2 regions of the Streptomyces sp. NPDC053426 genome follow, and region 2 is predicted to be linked to the other one. Evidence: riboswitches for the same ligand, from Rfam matches in the RefSeq annotation. Region 2 holds a riboswitch; the other holds the start of a gene.
The links. Region 2 has a riboswitch for S-adenosylmethionine ahead of thrC (threonine synthase). Riboswitches for the same ligand answer to the same signal wherever they lie in the genome.
Positions count from the first base shown of each region.

Region 1: linked by a shared signal. The riboswitch ahead of ACZ62B_RS31310 (aminotransferase class V-fold PLP-dependent enzyme) and the one ahead of thrC (threonine synthase) in region 2 are both predicted to bind S-adenosylmethionine.

Region 1 covers NZ_JBVJKE010000018.1:153,678-157,330, forward strand. The annotation lists gene ACZ62B_RS31305 (glycerate kinase) at 1-28, shown strand, start outside; gene ACZ62B_RS31310 (aminotransferase class V-fold PLP-dependent enzyme) at 198-1,571, opposite strand; SAM riboswitch class IV at 1,734-1,850, opposite strand; gene trpD (anthranilate phosphoribosyltransferase) at 2,133-3,197, opposite strand; gene qcrB (cytochrome bc1 complex cytochrome b subunit) at 3,355-3,653, opposite strand, start outside.
Region 2 covers NZ_JBVJKE010000033.1:17,880-21,532, forward strand. The annotation lists gene ACZ62B_RS37420 (ubiquitin-like small modifier protein 1) at 415-690, opposite strand; gene thrC (threonine synthase) at 772-2,058, opposite strand; SAM riboswitch class I at 2,076-2,223, opposite strand; gene ACZ62B_RS37430 (glucosyl-3-phosphoglycerate synthase) at 2,364-3,335, shown strand; gene ACZ62B_RS37435 (alpha,alpha-trehalose-phosphate synthase (UDP-forming)) at 3,394-3,653, shown strand, end outside.

The sequences.
Region 1 (3,653 bases), on a different contig from region 2:
GGGCGCCCGGTTGCCGGCGACCACCTAGTTTTTCCGCCCCCGCCGCCCTTACCCGTCCCATCCCGGGGGCGCTGCCCCCGGACCCCTGCTCCTCAAACGCCGGAGGGGCTGACATTTAGCCCCTCCGGCGTTTGAGGAGCGGGGTCTGGGGCGGAGCCCCAGGTCGGGACGGGAAGGGGCGGCGGGGGCGAAAGAAATCACTCCCGGCCGGAGGTGTCCGGTACGCAGCGGCCGTCCACCGTCCGGTAGTTCCAGCGAGCCCCGTCCCGCACGAGCTCCCGCACCGCCCGCACGAACCGCTCCACGTGCTCATCGGGCGTCCCCGCCCCGAAGCTGACCCGAATCGCGTTGAGCGACTTCTCACCGGGCCCCGCCTCAGGCGCCCCGCACTCCCCCTGCGCCCGCGCATCACCACCGAGCAGCGTACGCACCAGCGGATGCGCGCAGAACAACCCGTCCCGCACACCGATGCCGTACTCCGCGGACAGCGCCGCGGCGAAGTGGGAGCTGTTCCAGCCCTCCACGACGAAGGAGAGCACACCGACGCGCGGGGCGTCGTCCCCGAACAGGGACAGGAACCGCACCTCGGGCACGTCCGCGAGTCCTTCGCGCACCTCCCGGACCAGCCGCTCCTCACGCGCGGCCAGCGCCTCGAACCCGGCCTCGGTGAGCGCCTTGCAGGCGGACGCGACGGCGTAGGCGCCGATGACGTTGGGCGAGCCGGCCTCGTGGCGGGCGGCGCCCTCGTGCCACTCCACGTCCACTCCCCCGTCCCCGCGCCGGGTGACCTTGCGGCTGGCGCCGCCGCCCGCGAGGTAGGGCTCGGCCTCCCGGAGCCAGTCGACGCGGCCGGCCAGCACACCGGAGCCGAAGGGGGCGTACAGCTTGTGCCCGGAGAAGGCGACCCAGTCGACGTCCAGGTCGGTCACCGAGACGGCGTGGTGCGGGGCGAGCTGGGCGGCGTCCAGCACGATCCGCGCGCCGTGCGCGTGCGCGGCGGCGGCCAGTTCCCGTACGGGCCACAGCTCGCCGGTGACGTTGGAGGCGCCGGTGACACAGACCAGGGCGGGGCCGTAAGGGTCGCGGTCGGCGAGGGCGCGCTCCAGGTTCTCCACCGCCTGGCGGGGGCTGCGCGGGGCGTCCAGGTAGGTGACGCGCGCGTCGCGCCAGGGCAGCAGGGAGGCGTGGTGCTCGGTCTCGAAGACGAAGACCTCGCAGCCGTCGGGGAGCGCGGCGGCGAGCAGGTTGAGGGAGTCGGTGGTGGACCGGGTGAACACCACCTGGTCCCCGGTACGGCAGTCGAGGAACTCGGCGACGGTCCGGCGGGCGTTCTCGAACAGGTCGGTGGAGAGCTGGGAGAGGTATCCGGCGCCCCGGTGGACGCTGCCGTAGTACGGCGCGTAGGCGGCCACGTCGTCCCAGACCCGCTGGAGGGCGGGGGCGCTGGCGGCGTAGTCGAGGGCGGCGTAGGTGACCTCGCCCCCGGTGACGAGGGGAACGGTGACGTCCCGGCCGAGGACGGGCAGCGGGGCGCGGACGGACCGGTCGGCGGCGACGGTGGGGACGGACATGACACAACTCCCGGTGAGGCAGGCGGAATCCCCGCGCGAGCGCACATCGCTCAAGCGCGGAAGGAAGGGAAAAGGGGTGCGCGGAGGCGGGGCTCGGCGGCCCTAGCGCATTCGCTTGCTCACGGAAGACTCCTCGACGACCAGGACCCCTGGTGTGCGAGGGGTCCGCGCTTGCCGTGAGCCTTGCTGCTCACGGCCTGGTCTTCACCCGGGGCACCCCGCCACGGACGGAGGGTTGCCGGACAGCCGGCCGGGGCCTGATGGCTGTCACTCATGACCTGAACGGAAAAGTACGCGAAATGATCGACGCCCCGCAACCCATGTCCGGATCGCGGGACATCCCACCGCCGGGCGGCGGGGCCCGCCCGGCGGACCGGGCTGGAGGAAACCGACGGTGCCTCGCGGCCCCGGTGAGCGGGGGTGACGGGGGTTCCCCGTGCAGGGGAACCCCCACTCGAACGAAGCCGGGGGGGAAGCCGAGTGTGAGGGAGTCCGCAGCCGCGAGGCGGTGCGGACGCGCGCACCGGCCCCCGCCTCTCCGGCACCCCCGCCGGGCAGGCCTTACGCGTTGCTGACGGTCACCCAGCGTTCCAGGACCCGCTTGGCGGCTCCCGAGTCGATCGCCTCGGCCGCCTTCGCCATTCCGGCGCGGAGCTGTTCCGTCAGGGTGCCGCCGCCCGGCTCCAGGGCCACCAGTGCCGCCGCCGAGTTCAGCAGCACCGCGTCCCGTACGGGGCCCGGTTCGCCGTCGAGGAGCCGGCGGGCGACCTCGGCGTTGTAGGAGGCGTCGGCACCGCGCAGCGCCTCCACGGGCACCAGCTCGATGCCGACGTCACGCGGGTCGAAGGCCTCCTCGGTGACCTTGCCGTCGCGCACCACCCACACCCGGGAGGTGGCGGTGGTCGTCAGCTCGTCGAGTCCGTCGTCGCCGCGGAACACCAGCGAGGAGTGGCCGCGCTCGGCGAACACCCCGGCCATGATGGGCGCCATCCGCGGGTCGGCGACCCCGACGGCCTGTGCCTTGACCCGTGCCGGGTTGGCCAGCGGGCCGAGGAAGTTGAACACCGTGCGGACGCCGAGCTGGCCCCGCGCGGCGGCCACGTGGCGCAGCGCCGGGTGGAACTTCACCGCGAAGCAGAAGGTGATCCCGGCCTCCTCGGCGACCTCGGCCACCCGCTTCGGCGTCAGCTCCAGATTGACGCCGAGCTTCTCCAGGACGTCGGAGGCGCCGGACGCGGAGGACGCGGCCCGGTTGCCGTGCTTGACGACCTTCGCGCCGGTGCCGGCCACCACGATCGAGGACATCGTGGAGATGTTCACCGTCTTGGCGCCGTCGCCGCCGGTGCCGACGATGTCGACCGTCTCGCCCGGCACCTCGATCACATGGGCGTGGTCGTACAGCGCCCGTACGCAGCCGGTGATCTCCTCGACGGTCTCGCCCTTGGCCCGCAGGGACACCGCGAACCCGGCGATCTGCACGTCGGTCGCCTCGCCGCGCATGATCAGGTCCATCGCCCAGGCGGTGTCCTCGGCGGTCAGGTCCCGGCCGTCCAGCAGTCCGTTCAGCAGGGCGGGCCAGGAACGGCCCGCCGCGGTGTCGCCTCCAGCGGGGGTCACAGCGCTCATGGCCGCTCCTGATGGTCGTAGAAGAGTCCGAGGACCGGGCAGGGTCCCGGTGGTGTCCACCCTATCCAGGTCCGGGGACGGCGAAGGGCCCCCGTCCGCAGAACGGACGGGGGCCCTTCGCCGTCGTGTGGCGACTGGGGTGAGGCGCTGAAGGTGATCAGTGGTGGCCGTGGCCGCTCGTGATCTCCTTGTACTCCTCGACGGTCGGCTTCGGGATCTGGGCGTCCTCGCCGTAGTAGCCCTTGCTCAGCTTGGCGCGCAGCTTCTCGGTCGCCTTCACCTTGCGCCGGACGCCGTTCTCGTCGACCTCCGGGCCGATCTCGGCCGGCTTGTACTGCTCGTGCGCGGTGAGGGTGTACATCTGCTCCTGGCTGAGCGGCTCGTGCACCTCGATGAACTCACCGTGCGGCAGGCGCTTGATGATGCCCGACTCGCGGCCGTGCAGCACCTTGTCCT
Region 2 (3,653 bases):
ACTGGCCCTTGCACAGATCCACACTTCGCGGATCCGGGTCAGACCTCACCCCCCAACGGTTGGGGGCGTGCGCCGGAACGCGTCGACCGCGGCTGAATGTATCTGTCCAACTGCCGTCTGCAACAGGTCAATCGGACGAGAAATCTGGACGACGCCGGTCCGGAATGTGGCGAGAATTCGCCTCATTCCAGGGCAAGTCGGGCTGCGCAAAGGTCACAAATGCCGCGAAAGGTGCCCGCACTTTGGCTACATCCAGTCGGGTCTGCGGCAGGAATTCAGTGTTTCCGATCAGTGGATCGGGAGCGCGTTCCCCAACTCTACCGCGCTCAACCCCATGGAATTGCCCCCTCCGCATCTCTCACGGAGGGGGCAAAGTCCCAAACGCTCGGTAACCGTCATTACCGAAGGTAATGATCAGCCGCCGGCCACCGCCGGAATGATCGACACGCCGGCCCCGTCCGGGGTGGCCGTCTCGAGCCCCTGCTCGAACCGCACGTCGTCATCATTGACGTAGACGTTCACGAACCGCCGCAACTTGCCCTGATCGTCCAGCACCCGGGCGGCGATCCCGGTGTGGTTCTTCTCCAGGTCCGAGATGACCTCCCCGAGGGTGGCCCCCTCGGCGCTCACTTCGGCCTGCCCACCGGTGTAGGTACGCAGGATGGTGGGGATACGGACAGTCACGCTCACGACAAAACCTCCGGAAGGGACAGCACCCTGGGGGCGCGGGGAACTGCGCGACCAGCCACAGACGGTCCGCAGACGAACGACTCAGACAAGCCCGGCTTCACGGAACGACTCGAGGCTCGGACGGATCGTCGCCGTAAGCCCCGTCCCCGCCACCGCGTCCAACGTCTTCAGACCATCACCCGTGTTGAGCACCACGGTGGTCAAAGACGGGTCGAGGGCACCGCTCTCAAGAAGCTTCTTGGTGACCCCCACGGTCACACCACCGGCGGTCTCCGCGAAGATCCCCTCGGTACGCGCCAGCAGCTTGATCGCGTCCACGATCTGCTCGTCGTTCACGTCCTCCACCGCCCCGCCCGTCCGACGGGCGATGTCCAGCACGTACGGCCCGTCCGCCGGGTTCCCGATCGCCAGCGACTTGGCTATCGTGTCCGGCTTCTGCGGACGTACGACGTCGTGCCCCGCCTTGTACGCGGTGGACACCGGCGAGCACCCCTCGGCCTGCGCGCCGAAGATCTTGTACGGCTTGTCCTCGACCAGCCCGAGCTTGATCAGCTCCTGCAGCCCCTTGTCGATCTTCGTGAGCTGGGAGCCGGAGGCGATCGGGACCACGATCTGGTCCGGGAGCCGCCAGCCGAGCTGCTCGCAGATCTCGTACGCGAGGGTCTTGGACCCCTCCGCGTAGTACGGCCGCAGGTTGACGTTGACGAAGCCCCAGCCCTCGCCGGCCGGGTCGCCGATCAGCTCGGAGCAGAAGCGGTTCACGTCGTCGTAGTTGCCCTCGATGCCGACGAGTTCACCGCCGTAGACGGCGGCCATGACGACCTTGCCCTGCTCCAGGTCGTGCGGGATGAACACGCAGGACCGGAAGCCCGCCCGGGCCGCGGCGGCGCCGACGGCGCCGGCGAGGTTGCCGGTGGAGGAGCAGGAGAGGGTGGTGAAGCCGAAGGCGCGGGCGGCCTCGATGGCCTGGGCGACGACGCGGTCCTTGAAGGAGTGCGTCGGGTTGCCGGAGTCGTCCTTGACGAACAGCTTGCCGGCGTCGACACCCAGCTCACGCGCGAGGTTGTCGGCCTGGACGAGCTTGGTCCAGCCGGGGTTCAGGTTCGGCTTGGTCGCCACGTCCGCCGGGACGGGCAGCAGCGGCGCGTAGCGCCAGATGTTCGCGGGTCCCGCCTCGATCCGCTTGCGGAGCTCCTCGGTGTCGTGGGCCGAGAAGTCGTACGCGATCTCCAGCGGGCCGAAACACTCCTCGCAGGCGAAGACCGGGCCGAGGGGCACGCGGTGTCCGCATTCGCGGCAGGAGAGCGCGGCGGCGGGGCCGAGGTCTACAGCGGAATCGGTGGTGCTTGCAACGGTCTGCACAGCCATGGAGGCGAGGCCCTTTCTCCTCATCTTCCTCACGACGCACCTCGCCGTGAGACGGATTTGGCACCTTCCCTAGCCGGGAGCCTCGCCACGTCCGTGTGACAAGAACCGACTGGAGGGTTGCCGGGGCTTCATCGGGCCGTATCCCTCTGCCCCTCTGGATGAGCGGTGTTCAGTTGTCGTCCGCGCGGTGACCCCGGCATGCGGTGGTCGTCGGCGTTGCTCAAGACTGTAACCGAAGGCCTGCATGGTTGAGATAGTCGTCCGCACCGCGAGATGGATCACAGGCCAGTGAGGAGTCCGGGACCGTGCTGGAAGAAGTCGAGCGCTGGCTGATCGACCGCTCCTGGTCCGTGGCCGACCGCCCGCTCCACCGGATCCTGGCGGCGAAACGTGCCACGGGGCAGACGGTGAGCGTGGTGCTGCCCGCGCTCGACGAGGAGGCGACGGTCGGCGAGATCGTCTCGGTGATCCGGCACGACCTGGTGCTCCAGGTCCCGCTGGTCGACGAGGTGGTGGTGGTCGACTCGGGCTCGACCGACCGCACGGCCGAGGTGGCGGCGGCTGCGGGCGCGACCGTGGTGCACCGGGACGCGATCCTGCCCCGGATACCGGCGGTGCCCGGCAAGGGCGAGGTGCTGTGGCGCTCCCTGCTCGTCACCCGCGGCGACATCGTGTGCTTCGTCGACGCGGATCTGCGGGAGTTCTCCTCCGACTTCGTCTCCGGCATCGTCGGCCCGCTGCTCACCGAGCCGGACGTGCACCTGGTCAAGGCCATGTACGACCGTCCCCTCACGGTGTCCGACGGACGCGCCTCCGGCACGATCGCCGCCGGTCAGGGCGGCCGGGTCACGGAGCTGATGGCCCGCCCGCTGCTGAACATGCACTGGCCCCAGCTCGCCGGCTTCGTCCAGCCGCTCGGCGGCGAGTACGCGGCCCGCCGCTCCCTGCTGGAGCAGCTCCCGTTCCCGGTCGGGTACGGCGTCGAGCTCGGCATGCTGGTCGACGCCCTGCACCTGGTCGGCCTGGACGCCCTCGCCCAGGTGGACGTCGGTGTCCGCAAGCACCGCCACCAGGACGGCCAGGCCCTCGGCCGGATGGCCGCCGCGATCTACCGCACCGCCCAGCTCCGCCTGGCCCGCGGCCATCTGATCCGCCCGTCCCTGACCCAGTTCGAGCGCACCGGCGACAACTTCGAACCCCGTACGTACTCCGTCGACACGGAGGAACGGCCGCCGATGGCGGAGATCGCGGAGTACCAGGCGCGAAGGGTGGCCTGACCCGTATACGGCCGATCCGCACGTTTGAGGCCCGTGGGGCCGGGCTAGGTTGCAGCGTATGGCTTCAAGCTTCGGTGCTGCTCAGGTGCTGGTCGCCTCCAACCGGGGGCCCGTCTCGTACACGGTGGAGGACGACGGTTCGCTGCGGGCCGGGCGGGGCGGTGGCGGGCTGGTGTCCGGGCTGTCGGCGATCGGGCCGGACGCGGGGGCGCTGTGGGTGTGCTCGGCGCTGTCCGACGGCGACCGCGAGGCGGTGCGGCGCGGGGTCGGCGAGGACGGCGTGCGGATGCTGGACGTCCCGGCGGACGTGCACGCGGA